DNA from 2 places in the Paenibacillus sp. NPDC056933 genome. Region 1 is predicted to be linked to the other one. Evidence: riboswitches for the same ligand, from Rfam matches in the RefSeq annotation. Region 1 holds a riboswitch; the other holds the start of a gene.
What was found. A riboswitch is a leader RNA that binds a small molecule or an ion and turns the genes downstream of it on or off. The one in region 1 is predicted to bind FMN.

Region 1 (10,554 bases):
ATTAATGACGGGCCATTCTTTCTCCGTACAGGCAGGCCAGTTCGCTAACTCGTTCACTGGCAAAATGCTTAATTGTTTACTTTCCGCATTCACGCGATATAGACCGGTTGTCAGGGGTTTATCTCCCAGCTTGTCCACCGAAAGTTTCAGACCGGAAGTTTCATCAGGTGCCGAATAGATCGAATAACACCATGGGCTCAACCCCCATGCCATCGCCATTAGCCCTTCATCCAGCAAGGTATCCGACAGGTCGCCCTCACCGAATCGTTCGATCAGATTATGGTTTCCGGGTCCGATCAACGCTTCGACACGTTTGGCCATGCGAGGCAAATCAGCGAGAATAAAGCCGCCACTACCATAGGAGTCAAACACATGATTCTCCCGTGTCCACACCGCTTCGGGTTCTGTGTTCCTCTGCACAGCATCGGCTGGAAACAGACAGATGGCTACAGTTACGACCTGAGCATATTTTACCATCGCATGCTGCTCGGGCTCCAGCGGCCCCTCTGCGATCCGGGGTGTTTTAATATGCAAGGAAATCCGCAGTTCGTACTCCCCTTCTGCAAAATTTGCCCAATGCAATTGAATGGACTGGTCTATTCCTTCTATGGGAGCAAGGGTAAATGTACTCTCTGGTCGCAAATTCACTGTATATTGTACAAAACCAAACTCCTCACCATATAAGATTGTTGCATTTTTTCGATGCAGTGGTGCATTCATCTGTTGCGCCACAACCGATACTTTTCGCCCATCCTTCAAGCGACGCTCTGGATCGATATCCAGTTGAACAACTTGGGTGTCCTCTGGATTAGAAATGATTACTTTTGTCTCGGCAAGCACGGTTGAATCAGCTAATGCAAAGCCAAAATGCGAATGTACGTGATCTGGATTCGTATGTAATGGTGTGTTCATGATACATCCCCTCTCCTATGTCTGATGCCATGTCACACCCCCAAATATATTTCATATTTGATCTGACCGCAACCCCGGTTCCGATCACAAGGACTGACGCATCCCTTATTACATACCCATTTACCGCCTAAACTAACTCGTTTTGCGCAGATCAAGAGATCTGTTTCCATAAAAAAAGCCCTCACCGCTTCGCCTTGGCGAATCACGATATGGGCAAATTCATCTTACTTCACCATTTCACTTGATTTACGATCAATCCGATCGATATCGATTCTTCGTTAACCCTGAAATAACCCGAAGAAGCGAAGCTAAAAAGGTTGTTCTTTCATCAGAGTACCCGTTAAATACTCATTATTTGAACTTCTATATATACTGTTATTTCCCCTTCGTTCTGAAGCTGTTCGACATGTGTCGTGCTGGATTCAGATGACTGTGATGACGACCATAGGCAAAATAAATGACTAAACCTATAATCAACCAGCCAAAGAACGTAATCCAGGTTAACGCGGCAAGCCGTGTCATGAGATACATGCAGCCAACGGCACTGAGTATAGGAATCCATGGAACGAAAGGCACTCGGAAGCCCCTTTTCAGTTCCGGGTTATTTTTACGTAATACGATAATCCCCAGACTCACAACCGCGAAAGCAAACAATGTCCCGATGTTAGTTAATTCCGCCAGATGGCCGAGTGAAATAAACCCTGAGAATAGAGCTATGATGATCCCTGCCACCCAAGTCCCTATAGCCGGTGTTTGGCGTTTGCCACTGACCTTGGAGAATACCGGGGACAGCAGTCCATCCCGTGACATGGAATAGAGCAGACGTGTCTGACCATACATCATGACAAGCAACACCGTAGTAATGCCAGTAATCGCCCCGAGCGAAACAATCCAGGACAATCCTTTCAACTGCACAAATTCAAACGCAAAGGCAACCGGATCACTCACATTTAGCATGTGATAAGGCACAATGCCTGTCAGGATCAACGATACGACGATGTATAGAACGGTGCAGATCACAAGGGACGCAATAATTCCGATCGGTAAGTCCCGTTGTGGTCGCTTTACTTCTTCCGCAGCCGTAGAGACGGCATCAAATCCAATGTAAGCAAAAAATACCGTTGCCGCTCCAGCGGTTACACCCGAGATCCCAAACGGAAGGAACGGTTGCCAGTTAGCTGGCTGCACATAGAACACACCTACACCAACAAAGATCAGCACCACGATAATTTTAATCGCTACCATGATTCCGTTTGCACGCGCAGCCTCTTTTACCCCTCGAGTAAGCAGGAACGTTATGATTAACGTAATGACCGCTGCGGTGATGTCAAAATAGGTTCCCTTTTCAGGACTAAATGCACTAGTGAGCACATGTGGCAGTTCCAATCCGAATCCTGACAATAACGTTTGAAAATATCCCGACCAGCCACTGGCAACCGCCGCACTTGCAAATCCATACTCCAGGATAAGATCCCACCCCAGAATCCAGGCAATGACTTCACCAAAAGCAGTGTAGCTATACGTATACGCACTTCCTGATGCAGGAACGCTGGATGCAAATTCGGAGTAACATAATGCAGCGAAGGCACAGATTATACCTGCCAGCAGAAAAGACAGTACCAATCCTGGACCTGCATATGTGGCAGCAGCAACGCCTGTTAGGACAAAGATCCCCGTACCGATGATTGCCCCTACACCGAGAGTCATGAGGTCAAGTGGACCCAGCACTCTTTTCAGCATGCTGCTTTCATTGCCTCCAGTATCAATCGGCTTTTTTCTGAACACTGAAGTTCGTTCCTGGTTTTGGTTCATACCCAATTTCCTCTCGTATTGAAAATGATAACGATCTGACGCTTTGCTTCAATGGATCATTTGGTTCATCTGTTCTATGAAAAAGTCGTTTGTTCTATCTTAACGAACATCTATAAAAAACTATTGATTTCTACACGTTGTCGCGTTGCTTGATTAAATTTATTTCGTGTGATGGTTTATTTTGTACTTTTCGGACGAAAAATATCATGATCTGTTGGACAGGGCCCCATATGAAAATGGATTTAAAACAAAACTGCGTATAATTTATATTATGCGCAGTTTTTTAATGGTCTTTTTCCGGACTTAAATATCATATTTTCGTTGTTACATGCACTTCTTGAAATAAGGGACCTTTTCGCCTTTTTTCGCTGTCTGTTCCTTGCTAATTCTGTCTTATTCCTCGGTAAAAGGGCATATTAAAGGGCCGCATATCCTTATGCGGCCCTTCATCCATTAAAACGATATGAATCTATGAAACTGAAACGAATCCCATCCATTTCATTATTCTTTATTAACACTTATGAAAATATAATTCGCTCCGCATCCGACATCCGATACTGGGATAGTAGATATTCCTTGCTTTCCAACGCTTTACGACGGACCTCGTTCAGATCGACATGCAGCAGCTTGCCTGCACGCTTCACTGGCCGACCGGCTACAAATACTGTATCCACATTCGACGGATTGGCAAATTGAACGACGGCTCCAACCGGATCATGTACCGGGAACAAGTTAAGATCGGTGGTACGAATCATGATCAGATCTGCCTCTTTACCGGGCGCAAGTGAGCCAATCTTCCGCTCAAGCCCCAGAGCCTGTGCCCCAGCTGACGTTGCAAATCTCAGAACCTGGCTGGACTGCAAGTTCAGCTCCCCCGGCATTTCACCCTCTCGCAAGAGCTGTTCATTCATTCTGGAACGCTCTGCCTGAAGTGCGAATTTCATCTGGGAGAACATATCCCCGCCTGTTGATGTTACAACGTCGACTCCAAGCGTTGGGGTTCCCCCATGTTCAAGAAAATAACCCGTTGCGGGATATCCATGCCCCATCATCATCTCCACTTCCGGTGTGACAGACAGTGAGGCACCGCTATCGGCCAACATTTTATACTCATCCGTTTCCATCGTGTTTCCGTGGACTATATTCAGACCGGGGCTCAGTAAACCAGCCACATACAATTTACTCACCGAACGATCAACAGATCCCCAGCTGCCAAATCCAACATGCATTGAACATATCGCATCCAGCTCCTGAGCCAGCTGAATTTCCTTCACCGTGGTATCCCAATGGCTGAACTCCGGACCACGAATGGCAAGACCGAACGTAAGTAACTGATCCTGTGAGGAGAAATACTGTTCCTTGACCCTTCTCACATCATTCGAGTAGGTTAGCTGGCTTTCTCTGTTCCAGTAGGGTGTCTCCCCCGGTACGCCATGAGCGAAAACCGACCGAATACCCGCATCCTGAAGTCCACGAATCAGTTCATCTGTGTGCTCTGGGGAATACGGCATACTCCAGTCAAGTACCGTGGTCACTCCAGCATTAAGCGCTTCCAAAGAACCCAGCAAATTGGCGATATAGCTGTCTTGTGGCCGGAGTTTGCTTCCCATCGCCCCATAGTAGAGATTTTGCAGATAGACCGGCAGTGACCAGTTGGTTCCCGCTGTTTTGACAAGCGACTCCCACATATGCCGGTGGGTGTCGACGAATCCAGGGAGTATGATCATCTCTGATGCATCTATCACTTCCGCTTCCGTACAACTCAGGTCGGGCTGGATGGCAGTAATAAGAGAATCCTCAATTAGAACGTCCGCCCTCTTATACTGCCCCACTGACGAATCCATAGACAATACACAACCATTTTTCAGTAGATAACTTGTCCTCACAAGACACATCTCCAATCATTGTTTTTTGTTGGATATACGCTTGAATCCCGGATGTTGATCTCTGGCTGAATGACTAACTGAAATATTTTAAGTACATATACATTATATAGAAACTAATGGAAATATTCAATTTCTGGAGTTGAATATTTCCATTCAAGTATTTTTCTTGTTTCGCGTACAGAAAAACTTACTTTCTCGTCAACTTCTTACTACTTCTGCTGATCCACCTTCTTTTTCGCCCGAAACCTTCTAACTTTCATTAAATTGCCGCACATCTTATCATCACAATATTTCTGGGTGCGACTGCGCGTATCATCATAGAAAATCCAGCGACAATCCTTATTATCACAGATCCGAATTCTTCCCCCATCCCCTTCAACCACGGTGATGGCAAAATCAGCTGCGACCTCTGCCATGACCTGCTGCCAATGAGTTTCTACAGGAATTAGCAAAAGTTCGAGTCCTTCACCTGCAGAGTTCAGTCTTCGGATCACCTGACCTTCAGCCATCTTGCCGTTAAGCCATTTTTGATCTTTGTCCGTTAAAGATTCTCCGGCAGATAAACGAGTCGCAAGCGCCTGCAATTCATTTCTGAAAATTCTCATGACACCCTCTTCTTCAGGAGATGCGGGTATAGATGCGCTCATTTTCCATTGTTCCAGAAAACGTTGCTGCCACTCTTTTTTGCCAAGCCTGTCCTCCGAACGATCCCCACCACGCCAGTCATGATAATCACTATTCACAAAATCAGTCCATAGTCTATCCATACGTACCTCCACTAAAATGTAACCATTTAAACGAAGAAAGATAGTTACAACCAATCGAATTTGGGTTATATTAATTGTAACCACATTCAAGCACTTTAGCTAGTTACTACGAAATTCATTTTAGGGAGGAAAATCAATGACTACAACGGCAAAAGATCTATTGCTCATTCAGAAGGATGACACCTGGGATCAATGTAATTGGATTGTGCCTTTATCCAAGGCGCTCGAAGGACTAACTGCTGAACAAGCAGCCTGGGTTCCATCATCCGGTGGATTAAGTATCTGGCAGTTGGTTAACCATATGTACTATTATAATCAACGCTTGTTGAATCGCATTCAGGGTGTAACCCCCTCCGGTACACCTGCCGAAAACAATGATTCCACCTTCGGTGATTCCGGGGACCCTTCCGATATCAGAGGCTGGAGAAAACTTATGCAAGACACAACTCAATTAGCAGGGCAGCTCCGAGATCAGCTTGCTACATTACAAGAATCCGATCTCGAAGCTCCTTACATGAACTCCGATGAAAAATGGTCACATGCACTTGCCCGCTGGGTCCTTCACGATGCCTATCATGCTGGCCAGATTGTACTGCTGCGTAGGCAACAGGGAAGTTGGAATATTATATTCTAAAAAAACACTTGAACTGCTAGCGCTTACAGGAATAAGATGAACTTATTAATGTTACAGCTTGTTCAATACACTATATAATTGAATAGGATCTTCGGGGTAGGGTGCAATTCCCGACCGGCGGTGATGTTCTTATAGAACCAGCCCGCGACTCGCTGTTTGAACAGACTTTGGATATTCAGCGACTGACTTGGTGTGACTCCAAGGCCGACGGTACAGTCCGGATGAGAGAAGATCAACACATTGGCATGCCTTTACGGGAAGTCTTATTTCCTTACGACATGTCCATGATTGAGCCCCCGTTTATTTGGTGTATACCAAAACGGGGGCTTTTGTCGATTTTGCCAACTGAAGATTCCGTGTTCTGACGAAGGAGTCCTGAATATGGAAAAGACCCAATCTGCATCAACAATTTATCGTAAGGAACGAAGTAATACCGGATTTTGGCTGGTTGTTCTCGGCGCTGCCCTTTGGGGTGTAGATCCGTTATTCCGCATTATTTTGCTCAAAACGATGACATCCACTCAGATTGTGCTTGTGGAACATATCATTGTCAGCCTGGTGGCGATTCCCGTGCTGTGGAAGTTTCGGGCCGATCTGAAAAACCTGCGTGCCCGCCACTGGATTGCCGTGATTTTTATCTCCTGGGGTGGATCAGCGCTCGCCACGGTATTATTCACACTTGCGCTCACACATAATGATCCCAACACCGTTTTATTGTTGCAAAAGATGCAGCCACTATTTGCGATTGTTCTGGCAAAGCTGCTGTTAAAGGAAACATTACCACGTCGCTTTGGCGGACTGTTTATCATTGCACTTGCAGGAACATATCTACTGACATTCGGATTCACCCTTCCCCTTGGGAACTGGGACAACTGGGTTCATGCAGGCAGTCTGCTCTCGCTGGGCGCTGCTGCCTTATGGGGAGGTTCAACTGTTATGGGCAGGCTGATGCTGGGACAAACCCGTTATGAAACGGTCACCTCCCTGCGCTTTGTCGTAGCCTTGCCACTGCTGATCTTTATGACATGGAACGAGGGCGCTGCATGGACCTTCCCTTCCGGAACAGGCGAACAGGCTGCTGTGGCACTCAATATTCTGGGCCAGGCATTGTTGCCAGGGTTACTGAGTCTTCTGTTATATTATAAAGGGCTTTCTTCCACCAAAGCCTCTGTTGCCACGCTCGCGGAACTTAGCTTCCCGATGGCTGGGGTGCTGGTTAACTGGATTGCTTTCCGTACATTGATTACCTGGGAGCAGTTGGTTGGATTCATTCTCATCTGGGTTGCGCTGTTCGCCATCTCCAAACAGCAGGAACGCTCATCGACTCCGGCTGACGCCGCACCAAAGCTTCGTACAGATTGAATGCATCATATTTGCAACGTAAATATAGAGTAAAAGCTAAAGACAAAAGCACCGGTTGTCCGAATGGATGAACGGTGCTTTTCGATATATGAGTATAAGAACTTATCTCAGATTCCTTTTTTCTGTATGCTTTTATCAACTGCAATGGTACGATGAGATATGGATAATATAGATAAATTATATTCAGAGAGGAACGATCATCATGTCTTCATTTTCATATACTTCCTACGATGCCGTAGGTTTGGCAGAACTGATTCGATCCCGGGAGGTTTCCCCCGTTGAATTACTGGAAGCGGCGTTTGTACGCATGGAAGAAGTAAATCCTCAGGTTAATGCGGTGGTACGTACATATGAGACACGAGCACGTCGGGAAGCAGGGCTTGTTCGTCCGGGGGAACAACCATTCGCCGGCGTCCCCCTGCTCTTAAAAGATATTTCTCAATCCCTGGAGGGAGAAATCCTGACTTCAGGCTCCCAACTGTTCAGCAAGCATCGCGCAATCCGCAATTCGAATTATGTCACTAGACTCCGTGAAGCAGGATTTATCATCATAGGGCACACCAATACACCAGAGTTTGGCTTAAAAAATATTACCGAACCCCGCCTGCATGGCCCAAGTCGGAATCCCTGGAATATCCATCACTCACCTGGTGGTTCAAGCGGGGGTGCCGCTGCCGCTGTAGCTTCAGGCATTGTTCCTCTTGCCGGAGCCAGTGACGGCGGCGGTTCGATCCGCATTCCCGCTTCCTTCAGTGGGTTGTTTGGACTAAAGCCCACCCGTGGGCGCACACCCGTGGGCCCCGGTGTTGGCCGTCAATGGCAGGGGGCATCTATTGACTTTGCCCTATCCCGTTCTGTTCGGGACAGTGCTGCGCTGCTTGATACGCTGCAAGTCATTCAGGCTGAGGCAGCGTTTCATACTCCTCTTTTCCCAGGGAGTTACCTTGCTGATATGAACTATCCACATCAACGTAAACTGAAGATTGCATATACGACAGATTCACCTGTAGACACACCTGTTAGTGAAGAAGCCAAAGAAGCCGTCTACAAGCTTATTCGCTGGCTGGAAGAACAAGGTCATCACGTTGAAGAAATGCTTAGTCCGGTCAACGGAGTCAAGCTGATGGAGAACTATTACATGATGAATAGCGGCGAAATGGCTGCGATGATTTCTTCCATGGAACGATCCATGGGCAGAGTGCTAACATCGGATGACATGGAGATTGAATCCTGGGTTCTGGCTGAAGCCGGCAAAAAAGTATCTGCTGCGGAATTCGTACACAGTCTCGCCGAATGGGATGTTGCTGCAGCTCAGATGTCTACATTGTTTGAGCGATATGATTTCTTTGTGACACCCGTTAATGCTTTTCCTGCGCCCAAGGTCGGAGAATTGACGCCTCATGACGAACAGATTCAGAACCTGATGCGCATCAGCGAATTGAACAAAAACGAGCAGCAGCAATTAATATACGAGATGTTTGAGCCCAGTCTCACGTATACACCGTTCACTCAACTCGCCAATCTCACAGGACAACCTGCTATGAGTGTACCACTTCATACCACTGCAGAAGGCTTGCCCATGGGGGTTCAAGTGATGGCGACCAAAGGACGTGAAGATTGGCTGCTCCATCTGGCTGGCCAGCTTGAAGCCTCAGAACTCTGGATCGGAATGAACGGAAATCCGTTGTTTCCAGCATAAATACTCAATACGCCGCCCTATCTCGCCAGCAGACCTGTTCTGCTGGCTTGTTTTATTTTAAATCGTTGAAAGGGAAAGATCTCAGCGAAAGTTTACATAATAATTATGACGTTAATTTTAACATTAAGATTCCTTTACGCTTTTTTATCCTATGTATAAGATCTTGGCATATAGGGGATCATAAGTCGGTGAAAAATCAACCTAATGGAGGGAAATCAATCATGGGTATTCTAAGCGGTAATCCCAAAAATGAGCCTATGCATTATGGAGAAATCTATAGTGTGTGGCAATGTTCCATGGTAGCCAAAGGCGCTGTATCTTGTTACCAAGCCTTCACGAACCATGCTGGAGACAAAGACTTGAAAAAAATTCTGGATGACCTGCTCGATCAGGCCAAACTCGAAATTAAAGAATGCGATGCGCTATTAACCGAGAATGGCATCGCTCCTGCTCCAACGCTTCCGGAAAGACCTCCTGTTAAGTTGGAAGATATTCCGGCAGGCGCAAGATTCACGGATCCAGAGATTGCTGCAATAGTGGCAGCAGATACATCGTTGGGTCTGGTTGCTGCAAGCCAAACGATGGGTCAATCAATCAGAGAAGATATCGGTGCTCTGTTCGCCAAATATCATGCAACCAAAACGGCTTTAGGGCTCCGAATTCTTCAATTGACCAAAGAAAAAGGCTGGCTTATTCCCCCACCGCTGCAAGTTAAAAGACCGGATTCGGAGTAACTAAAATCTGGCGACCTAACTCATTTTGTAGTGAATTTATGAGACCAAGAAGAAGAATCGTCGATTCTTCTTCTTGGTCTTTTTTGTTTATTCTTCTGTTTAATTTCCTATGATCAGGTTAACTAATTTTGAATTTAATAGACATTCATATGGAGGGATTTACATGTTTCGACATCAGAAAGAGTTGCAATTTGAAGTCAAAGTAGATCGTCCTGATCCCATGTTTGCACGTCAGGTTCAAGAAGTGTTGGGAGGACAATTTGGCGAAATGACAGTCATGATGCAGTACCTTTTTCAAGGATTCAATTGTCGAGGTGAGGAAAAATATAAGGATATGCTCATGGATATTGGCACCGAAGAAATTGGACATGTCGAGATGCTCTGCTCATTAATTAGCCAGTTACTCGATGGTGCAACACCTGCCGAACAGCAAAAAGCTGCTGAAGATCCTGTGACAGCTGCCATTATGGGTGGTATTAATCCGCAACATCTGCTGGTCAGTGGTCTTGGTGGTTTACCTACCAACTCAAACGGTGTTCCGTGGAATGGAGCCTATATCGTGGCAAGCGGTAATTTGCTTGCAGACATGCGCTCTAACCTTCATGCCGAAAGTCAGGGCCGCCTTCAGGTAGCCAGACTGTACCATATGACAACCGATGAGGGCGTTCGGGCAACTTTCCGTAAGATGTTGGCACGCGTCCGCTATCACCAGTATCAATGGATGGCAGCCATTCAGGAACTGGAGGAA
Region 2 (10,554 bases), 430 kb from region 1:
TGTTCAATATTCTCTGTGGTAACTAGACCAAAGATGGTAGGCACGCCTGTTTTCAGGTTAATTGCGGCTACACCCTTAGCCATCTCATTGCACACATAATCATAATGTGTCGTAGAACCACGGATCACCGTACCGAGCGTAATGACCGCATCGTATTTTCCACTTTCAGCCATTTTTTGTGCAATCAACGGGATTTCAAAGGCACCTGGAACCCAGGCTACATCCACTTCATCATCTTGTACACCGTGACGTTTGAACGCATCCAATGCTCCACTAAGCAATTTGCTTGTAATGAATTCGTTAAACCGACCCACGACAACTCCATATTTTAATCCTTCCGAAACCAAATGTCCTTCAAAAAAGTGTGGCATTCATGTCATCTCCCTAATCGTATTATATGATGTACGTAGCTGATCTTCGGCAAAATATTTCACCTTATTTTACTTCAGAACAGCCACTCAGTTTTTTTCTTCATTCTGCTCGATATCGTCGAATTTCAACATATGACCAAGCTTCGCCTGCTTCGTATGCAAGTAGGCCGTATTATCCTCGTTCTCTTGCATCTGAATCGGTACTCGTTCTACCACTTCCAGCCCGTAGCCTTCAAGCCCTTTAATTTTGCGCGGGTTGTTGGTTAATAACCGGATTTGGCGAACACCAAGATCCTTGAGGATTTGGGCACCAATGCCGTAATCACGAAGATCAGCAGCAAATCCAAGCTTCAGATTGGCATCTACAGTGTCCAGACCTTCTTCTTGCAACTTGTAGGCTTTGAGTTTGTTGATCAATCCAATGCCACGGCCCTCCTGTCTCATGTAGAGCAGAACGCCATTACCTTCTTCATGGATCTGTTTGAGGGCTGCATCGAACTGCGGACCACAGTCACAACGATGAGAATGGAATACATCCCCTGTCAGACATTCGGAGTGCACGCGGACCAACACAGGCTTCGAACCGTCAATCTCTCCTTTAACCAAAGCTACGTGCTCTTTGTTATCCACCGCATTGGTATAGGCTACCGCTTGGAATTCGCCAATATCCGTAGGCATACGCACAGCGACTTCGCGTTGAACAAGCTTTTCCTTTTCATTCCGGTAACGAATCATGTCCTGAATACTTATGAGCTTCAGATCATGTTTACGCGCAATCTCCTGAAGATCTGGAAGTCTGGCCATCGTACCATCTTCCTTAATCACTTCACAGATGACACCGGCCGGGTATGAGCCGCACATAATAGCGAGATCCACAGCCGCTTCCGTGTGTCCGGCACGCCGCAGGACACCCCCATCTTTCGCGATAAGCGGGAACATATGCCCCGGCTTGCGGAAATCTCCACTTTTCGCTTCTGGATCGATCAAACCCTTCACTGTTATGGAACGTTCATGTGCCGAGATGCCCGTTGTCGTATCTTTATGATCTACCGAAACGGTGAATGCCGTTCCATGAAAGTCCGTATTTTGTTGAACCATTGGTTTCAAATTAAGTTCGTCCGCACGCTGCTGCGTGATGGGAACACATACCAATCCTCTGCCTTCGGTAATCATAAAATTGATTACTTCCGGTGTAGCCTTCTCGGCCAAAGCGATAAAATCGCCTTCATTCTCCCGGTCCTCATCATCTACCACAATGACAGGTTTCCCCCGCATTAAATCGTAGATCGCTTCTTCTATAGGGTTCAGAATGGATTGTTCTCCTGACATAAGTCCCCCTCCAGTTTCCATTTCAAATTATATTTGTATTCAAACAATTAGTTAAGCAAATCCGTGATTAGCTAGGAAATCCTCACTGATACTTTTCGGCTTGCCTGCACCAGTCTCCTGATGTCCCTTACCGTAATGCAGCAGATGATCCACATATTTGCCCAGAATATCACACTCAATATTGATGGTATCACCCGTCTTTTTGACATTTAATACCGTTTCACCAATGGTATGTGGAATAATGGACACAGTGAATGCAGTCTGTGAAGTATGCACAACTGTTAGACTAATTCCATCCAGGGTTACGGACCCTTTGGGTATCAGATATTTAAACAATTGCGTATCATCAGGTTTGATCTCGAAAACAATCGCATTCTGGTCACGTGTAATGCTGCCAATAACGCCAGTGCCATCTACATGACCCTGAACGATATGTCCGCCAAAACGTCCACCAGACAGCATGGCTCGCTCCAAATTGACTTTGTTGCCGGATTGCAATTGACTAAGATTGGTATGGCGGTATGTCTCGGGCATTACATCAGCTGTAAATCCCCCGGCCTCCAGGGTTGTTGCAGTTAAGCATACCCCGTTTACAGACACACTATCGCCAATCTTCAAGTCATTCATGATGGCGGAAGCTCCGATATTCAGGACCATCGCTTCGCCTTTCCGACCTATGCGCCGGATCTGACCGACTTCTTCCACCAAACCGGTAAACATGCTGCCGCCTCCTTTATTTATTTCGTTAACATAAATGTATTTATTCTGGCCACACCGGAATTCCGCCAATGCTGATATTATCTCCAACTTGCTCAATTTCCAGCTGATGCAGTTGAATGGCCTGACTCATGCGCTCCACACCCTCGAAGCGGAAACTGCCTGGTGTATCGTATCCTCCGACAATTTTCGGAGCAATGAACATAAGCAGTCGGTCTACCAACCGAGCTTCCAACATAGCACCATTCAGTGTGCCTCCGCCTTCAAGCAGGATTGAACCAATCTCACGTTCACCGAGCTTGCTGAGTGCACTCAGCAAATCTACACGCGGTCCAGGACCACAACGTATAATCTCCACACCGTATGCTTCCAAACGCTCAGCTGCTTCAGTGCTCGCTTCATCCGTTGTAAGCACCCAAGTTGGTACAAGACCATCCTTAACCATTTTGGAGCCTACAGGCAGACGCAGCTTGGAATCCACAACGATCCGCACCGGGCTGATCCCTTCCACCTGCAGACGAGTGGTCAGCTCCGGATTGTCAGCAATTACAGTTTCCACACCAACCATAATTCCTTGATGACGATGACGTAGAGCATGCACAATCTCGCGTGCCGGCTCGTTAGAGATCCATTTGCTGTCACCGCTACGAGTAGCGATTTTGCCATCAAGAGTAGTAGCCGTCTTTAAAGTTACAAAGGGAAGACCTGTTGTAATGTATTTAATGAATTTTTCATTCATCCGTCTGCCGCGCTCACGGAGGACACCCACTTCAACTTCAATCCCTTGTTGGCGCAGCATGCTGATGCCTCTGCCGGAAACTTGCGGATTCGGATCTTCACAGCATACAATGACACGTTTCACTTTCTCGTGAATGAGACGTTCGCTGCAAGGAGGGGTCTTGCCATAGTGACTGCAAGGTTCGAGTGTAACATACACTGTACTGCCTTCAGCATCGCTGCCCGCCATATTCAGTGCATGTACCTCTGCATGGCCCGTCCCCCGTTTCAGGTGACTTCCCAGGCCTACGATACGCCCCTCTTTCACAACGACACAACCTACAACCGGATTTATTCCTGTCTGTCCTTGTGCCCGTTCTGCCATATCCAACGCCAGCGCCATATAAAATTCATCATTAATCATTTCCAATCCGTTCACCCCACGGTTAAAATCTGAGTTATTGTATTGACCTCCCTTCCAACTGAGAGGCATGTTCCATATCTAATAAAAAATCCCCGTCGAACAATCCGTTCGATGGGGATGATGAGAGACATGTGTCATCAGCAATACTATTGATACAGTACCAACAACACTTCGCCCAAAAACTTCATTTCAGGCAAGTGAAAGCAGACACATACCTTAATGAACTTCATTTACAGGTAAAGAGCTTCTATGATGTGGCATATGTATGAAGATTTCCGAATGTAACCGGATTTCTCCCTGTACAGAAAATGAATTCGTCAAAAACTGTACAGCAACAATACTGCGGAATGCGGCCCGTTAGGACTGCACCCTCTCCTTCTCCCATCCAGACTATACTGTCGGTTCTGGAATTACACCAGATCAGCCATCTGCCACAGGCAGACAGGTCACGGACTTTGCACTTCGTGCTGGATTGACATCCTCACACGACTGCATCACCGCCGGTAGGGAATTACACCCTGCCCTGAAGGATTCGCTTTCGTTATTAATTGGATGTTAGCACTTTAATGCCAAAAAATCAATTATTTTTTGTTCCTTTTTGTCACATACTAACTTTTAATAAGCTTAAGTGTAATAAAAAACCGTCTCGCCAAAGCGAAACGGTTTCCTTACAGAGATCCTGATTAAGCTTCTACAACTTCAACAGTCTCCATTTTGTCTTTACCTTCAAAAGCATCTACGAACTCCATACCTTTGGTTACTTTACCAAATACAGTATGTTGACCATCCAAATGTGGTTGCGGTTGGTAGCAGATGTAGAACTGGCTTCCGCCTGTGTTACGGCCTGCATGTGCCATAGCCAATGTTCCGCGCTCATGTTTGTTCGGGTTGATCTCACAGTTGATTGTGTAGCCTGGGCCACCTGCACCGGTACCGTTAGGGCATCCGCCCTGAGCAACGAAGCCCGGAATAACGCGGTGGAATACAAGACCATTGTAGAAACCGGAGTTTGCCAGCTTCTCAAAGTTTGCTACTGTGTTTGGAGCTTCTTGATCGAACAGATCGATTACAACTTCTCCGCCGTTTGCCATTTTGATTTTCGCTTGTTTCGCCATATGTAAATGACTCCTTTCGTATTGACCATCGTTAATGGTGCCAGAACGCATTGACCCTGGGCCAAGCTTTATAGCACTTTTCTTAGTGTACACCGAAAATGGATGGATCGCAAAATAATCAGCAAGATTTTTTTCGAAATCCACCCTTATAGATGCAAAGAAGACAAAAAAGGAGCGCTCCTTTTTTGTCTTCTTTATTAACAATTCAGCATCGTTCTCGAATTAACGAGTTACAGGCTGCTTAGCAATACGCTCAGGAACGAGGTCATTCTGGATAATGTCCTGATACGTCTCACGGCGTACCACAACATCCCCTTGACCGTCTTTGACAAATACTACTGCCGGACGACGAATCCGGTTGTAGTTGCTTGCCATGGAGTAATTGTACGCGCCTGTGCAAGCTACTGCGAGCAGATCGCCGCTTTGTACTTTGGGCAGTTCCAGATCCCAGATCAGCATATCGCCGCTCTCACAGCATTTACCAGCAACCGATACCGTTTCATGAGCAGCCTCATTCGCACGATTGGCAAGTACTGCTTCATATTTGGACTCATACAGTGCCGGACGCGGATTATCTGTCATCCCGCCATCAACAGCCACGTATTTACGAACCCCTGGAATGTCTTTGCTTGTTCCAACGGTGTAGAGTGTTGTTCCCGCTTCACCCACGATGCTGCGGCCTGGTTCAACCCAGATCTCAGGTACGGCATAGCCGATTTGGGCAAAATGATTTTTAACCGCATCGGTGATGGCTTTTACGTATTGTGAAACTTCAAGCGGAGTATCTCCATCAATATAGCGAATACCAAAGCCGCCGCCCAGATTAACCACTTTGAATGCAACGTTAAGACGCTCATACACCGCTGCTGCAAATTCAGCAACGCGTTGAACTGCCATCTGGAAACCTTCAACTTCGAAAATTTGTGATCCGATGTGTGAATGCACACCGAGTAAAACTAAGTTCGACTGCTTGGAAGCAAGTTCAATCGCTTCGAATGCAGTTCCGTTCCCGATATCGAATCCAAATTTCGAATCGGTTTGTCCTGTGGAGATATATTCATGCGTATGGGCCTCAACACCAGGCGTCACACGAAGCAAAATGTTTACTTTACGATTTTTGTCCGCTGCTACAGCTTGCAACAGATGCAATTCATTGAAGTTATCAACAACAAAGCATCCAATCTCCGCATCAAGCGCCATTTCAATTTCTTCCAGTGTTTTGTTGTTGCCATGGAAGTGAATACGCTCTGCCGGGAAGCCAGCTTGCAGTGCAGTGAATAATTCACCATCGGATACAACATCCAATGAAAGTCCTTCTTCCGCAGCAAGAGCACACATGGCCATTACGCAGAATGCTTTACTTGCATAAGCAACTTGAAAGCCCAGTCCGGAAGCACGGAATGCTTCCATGTACTCTCTGCAGCGCTCGCGAACCAGTTGCTCGTCCACCACGTAGAGTGGAGTTCCGAATTGTTCTTTCAAATCCGTTGTATCCACGCCACCAATTTCCAAATGTCCTTGCGCATTTATTTTACTTGTACCATGTAAATACATATTCTGCATTCCTCACTTTTTATATACTGGAACAGCTGTTATTCCAATGATTTTACACCAGTATATCAAATTAGTGAATGAGAAGAATGGATTTTTCAGCTGATCATTTGTGTTTTTTACTTTTTCGCAATTCTCCGTCAGGGTCATCGTCCATTTTGGTATTGTCACGCGTTTTGTTGATTGATGGACGTTTTTTATTTTCCAACAGTGGCATACGAAACAAAAAGTTACCCAATGCCTTTGCATTAAACGGTATGAATGGCCAGAGATAAGAAGAGTTGTACGAGCGATGCAACGTAAGGGCCACTATAATGAACGTGGTTCCAACAACGAATCCAGGAACCTTGAATATCGCTACTACCACTAGCAAAAACAACCTGACTAGCCGATTCGCCAAACCAAGCTCATAACTGGGAGTTGCAAACATGCCAATCGCAGCTATAGCCATGTAAAGTACAACTTCATTCACAAAATAACCTGTTTTCACAGCGATATCACCGACCAGAATGGCGGCAATCAAGCCCATGGCCGAAGCGAGTGGTGTGGGGGTATGAACAGCCGCCATCCGCAATAAATCGACCCCGAACTCAATGAGCAGGAACTGTAGAATCAGCGGAAGCTTGGCATTCTCATGAGGACCGATGAACTCCATTCCAGCCGGCTTGATCCCCGGATCAATCACCATCAATAACCACAAAGGTAACAAGAAAAGCGAAATCAAAATGCCCCCAAAACGTACCCAGCGCAAATAGGTTCCCATAAAGGCGGTCTGTCTGTTCTCTTCTGCATGTTCACACAGGTCAAAAAAAGTCGTGGGCAGAATCATCACACTGGGTGAAGTATCTACAAAGATAACAACTCGCCCTTCTATCAGATGAGAAGCCGTCACATCCGGCCGCTCCGAATAACGAACCAACGGATATGGGTGCCAGCCCTTGTTAATGATCGCTTCTTCAAGTTGCTTATCAGCAGCAGGAATGCCGTCGATATTCACTCGTTTAATTTTCTCGCGAACCGAATCCACCTGAACTTTATCCACGATATCATCTATATACACGACGCAGACATCCGTTTGAGATCTCCGACCGACCTGCATAATTTCGAATTTTAATCCAGGGTCTCTTATTCTCCGACGTACTAACGCAACGTTGGTCAGAAGTGTCTCGGTAAAACCGTCTCTAGAGCCGCGCACCACTCGTTCCAGCGAAGGTTCCTCCGGTGAACGCACTGGATAACTGCGCGTATCCATAATAATAACGGAACGATCCCCTTCAACAAACAAAGCGCTCATACCCGTGAGGACCTTGTTGATTACAGCGCTCATTTTTTCCACTCGCTCAACCTGTATATGAGGGATGTAACAATCAAAATATGACTTTAGTGCATGTCCTGATACCTGGTCTGGTGTAAGATAGGTTAACCGTTTTAACACTTCAAGCAGAATCTCATCTTTCGCAAAACCGGTTAATAACAGCAATCCCACATGCTTTCCGCCCATAACCATTTCTCTCATATTGACATCGAAGGATTCACCAAGACCCAATACTTGCTGCAGCGTATATTTGTTTTCACTCATGCTCGGGGAGATATCATCGTTTTCCTGCCAATATTTTATCGATTCTTCAATACTGTCGGACATTTCATTTTGCTTCTTTTTCTCATATGCCTTCTGTTCTTTCTCTTTATGGATTTCATTAGGCGATTTATTCAACATCTCTTCAGATGCTGATTCTGATTCGTCGGAATTATGTCCGTTGTTGTCCGATCTTACATCCATTTCCCATCCTCCTTCGGCCTCACGTTCTAACGCTGATATACAAAAAAGTCAAATAGCGAACCTGTCATCTTGCCCAAAATCATGGCGAGCAATAGTCCGAATAAATAAGATTTCATGCCCAAACGTTTCGCGAGTACAGGCAGCACATTCAATACCTCCGTGAGTGCGGCAGCGAGCAGACCGATGAACACACCGCAAAACAATCCAATGATCGGGCTGAGCAGCAACACGCCATGCACTTTCCAATGCCAGAAATCCGCAACGGTACCGATCAGCGAACCGCCAATCAATGCCCCTTCATACCAATGGGTTTTATCATAGGAACGTGTTAGCTGCGCCAATCTGGGGATCATATCGAGCACGAGAATAAGCGCGATCACACCGCTTCCTACGGCGACTCCCCCCGCAACACCCAGCACGATACTGATCGCTCCATTAAGAACGCTCATCCGCATTCATCTCCCTGCGTTCCTCTTCATGCATACGTTCGGTTTCTTCAATCACCACATATTTGTCTACATTTTGCTGATATAGGAACATTTCCACTTCCAAAGGGGTAGGTTCTTCATTCCATTTTTTCTTGAATAAATGATTGAAAAACACCGCCATACCAAATCCAATCCCAATGGAATATGCCACTTGGAACAGATAGGGATGCTCATCCCGACGTCCTGTAATCATTTCGACGATTCGAATCTGTACTTCCTGCATGTTTACGTCTGCATGAAAATTCATAATGGTCAGGGCTGATCCGAAAAATAGCAGCAACCATACCAGAATGAACAATGATATGGATGCCTTGCCAGTTCCAGCAATCACCTCAACAAGTGTATGTCCCGATCCGATTAATTCAACAGTGACACCAGGCAAAGCAATACGGATCTGGGGAATAATCTGTAGTATGTCAATGAGGATCAGATTTCCGTCCTCCGGTCCGGGGCGCAGCAGTTCAAGCTCAAGCAGCCTCCCTTCCTGTTCCTCTGGAGAGGTTAGCAGATGAGCCACATCCCCAAGCTTGACGCCCCGCCCCCTCTGGATGCGAATACGACTGCGCAAGCGAACGTAGACCGTTGGAGTGGGTGTCATGGACATCCGAAACACTCCTTTACTGCGTAATTTAGGTTAGTATTTGAATAATGTGCAAATTTATTACATTCTGGTTGGAAAAAGGTTGGGTAGCCTGCGGACGCTTCGGGATGGATCGGCCGTCGGTCGCTGTTGCTCTCAGCAGACCAACCTTCCGATCGCTGTTGTCTCCAAATTTTCTTGATTCATTTCTACTAGTGTAGAAATTCGGAGACAGTGTATGCTTTCGAAGTAGCTTTCTTTCAGAAAGCTTTTAGGCGAACGCTTCGCTTCTTCAGGTTTATTCTGCCGCCTACGTTGGTAGTGTATTTAAATATACCTTCGAGGCTTCGCTCCTTTTATCCGATTCCATCCCTTCGCTGCATGGCTCTCCGTTTTTCAAAACGCCTGCAATAAATATGCTGGGAGGCGGCAGTAGGAGATTTTATAAGCTGGCTTAATTACCGCTTTTTCTCTATTACATTTCTTTTATGACTAAAAACAGAAACAAAAAAAATCGCTAATATAGCGACTTATGGAGAAGAGAAGATTTTATGGATTGACTGGTAAGAAATTTCGGGGATCAGGCATCTTTGGAAAAGCCTTACGCATCGCTGTAAGGACTTCCTGTGAAGCTTTTATCTTGGAAGGATGGGTCATTTGTAGAACTTCAATATCTTTGGAGAATGGATGGAAATAACGCATGTACACAAAAACAAAAGTCGTGATCATCAGCAGAACGGATAAAAGTACCCTCCTTTTTTTGTTCCATATTCAATACCCTCCTTTTCACGTGGCTTGATCTCCCTTCTGTATCTCAATGGAGTAATCTGCATGGTTTTGCGAAACTGATTAATAAAATAGCTGGTGCTATTAAAACCAACTTCATAAGCAATCTCGGTAATGCTGCGTTCTTGGAGTTGCAACAGCTCTACACTCTTTTGGATGCGATAATCGATAACATATTGTATAGGTGTTGTTTTCAACATTTGCTTGAAGTAACGACATGTTTCCGAACGGCTTAGCTGGCCTGCCCTTGCGATGTCTTCCAATTGGATTGGGTCATCAAAGTGCAAGTGAATCCATTCCAGCATCTCCTTCATTCGTTTGCTTCTGATATTTTCGGACGTATCATATTCCAGCTTGTAACCTCCTATATTTAAATGTTTCCATATCGTCAGTAATTGTGAGGCTACATTTATTTCGTAATATGGGGGTTGATCATCCAGTTCCATTTTAATCTCACGGATGGCGCGCAGAACCTCAGTCCCCCAGGCTATACCGCCTTCAATATAGAGATAAGGGAAGTTAGTGGCTGTAACATACGGATGAACATACTTTGCATACAACTCGGAAGGCACAACAAAATGGGGAGACACATTCAGACAGAGATAAATACATTGATTGTTCTCGTTCTTACCATGGTCTTCTGCCATATGCATGGAGCCACTATTGATAAATAATCCATTCCCTTGAGGAACAACG

Region 2: linked by a shared signal. The riboswitch ahead of ribD (bifunctional diaminohydroxyphosphoribosylaminopyrimidine deaminase/5-amino-6-(5-phosphoribosylamino)uracil reductase RibD) and the one ahead of ACFTRD_RS15865 (DMT family transporter) in region 1 are both predicted to bind FMN.

Annotation. Positions count from the first base shown of each region.
Region 1 is NZ_JBHUQN010000002.1:199,573-210,126, forward strand. Features, by position in the region: gene ACFTRD_RS15840 (hypothetical protein) at 1-912, opposite strand, end outside; gene bcaP (branched-chain amino acid transporter BcaP) at 1,288-2,724, opposite strand; gene ACFTRD_RS15850 (amidohydrolase family protein) at 3,243-4,610, opposite strand; gene ACFTRD_RS15855 (CGNR zinc finger domain-containing protein) at 4,820-5,377, opposite strand; gene ACFTRD_RS15860 (DinB family protein) at 5,514-6,011, shown strand; FMN riboswitch at 6,095-6,248, shown strand; gene ACFTRD_RS15865 (DMT family transporter) at 6,393-7,373, shown strand; gene ACFTRD_RS15870 (amidase) at 7,576-9,072, shown strand; gene ACFTRD_RS15875 (DUF3231 family protein) at 9,294-9,806, shown strand; gene ACFTRD_RS15880 (manganese catalase) at 9,970-10,554, shown strand, end outside.
Region 2 is NZ_JBHUQN010000002.1:630,925-641,478, forward strand. Features, by position in the region: gene ribH (6,7-dimethyl-8-ribityllumazine synthase) at 1-371, opposite strand, end outside; gene ACFTRD_RS17800 (bifunctional 3,4-dihydroxy-2-butanone-4-phosphate synthase/GTP cyclohydrolase II) at 459-1,700, opposite strand; gene ribE (riboflavin synthase) at 1,752-2,420, opposite strand; gene ribD (bifunctional diaminohydroxyphosphoribosylaminopyrimidine deaminase/5-amino-6-(5-phosphoribosylamino)uracil reductase RibD) at 2,461-3,564, opposite strand; FMN riboswitch at 3,928-4,093, opposite strand; gene ACFTRD_RS17815 (peptidylprolyl isomerase) at 4,242-4,673, opposite strand; gene lysA (diaminopimelate decarboxylase) at 4,896-6,227, opposite strand; gene ACFTRD_RS17825 (spore germination protein) at 6,331-8,004, opposite strand; gene ACFTRD_RS17830 (stage V sporulation protein AB) at 8,031-8,459, opposite strand; gene ACFTRD_RS17835 (stage V sporulation protein AA) at 8,440-9,096, opposite strand; gene ACFTRD_RS17840 (AraC family transcriptional regulator) at 9,801-10,554, opposite strand, start outside.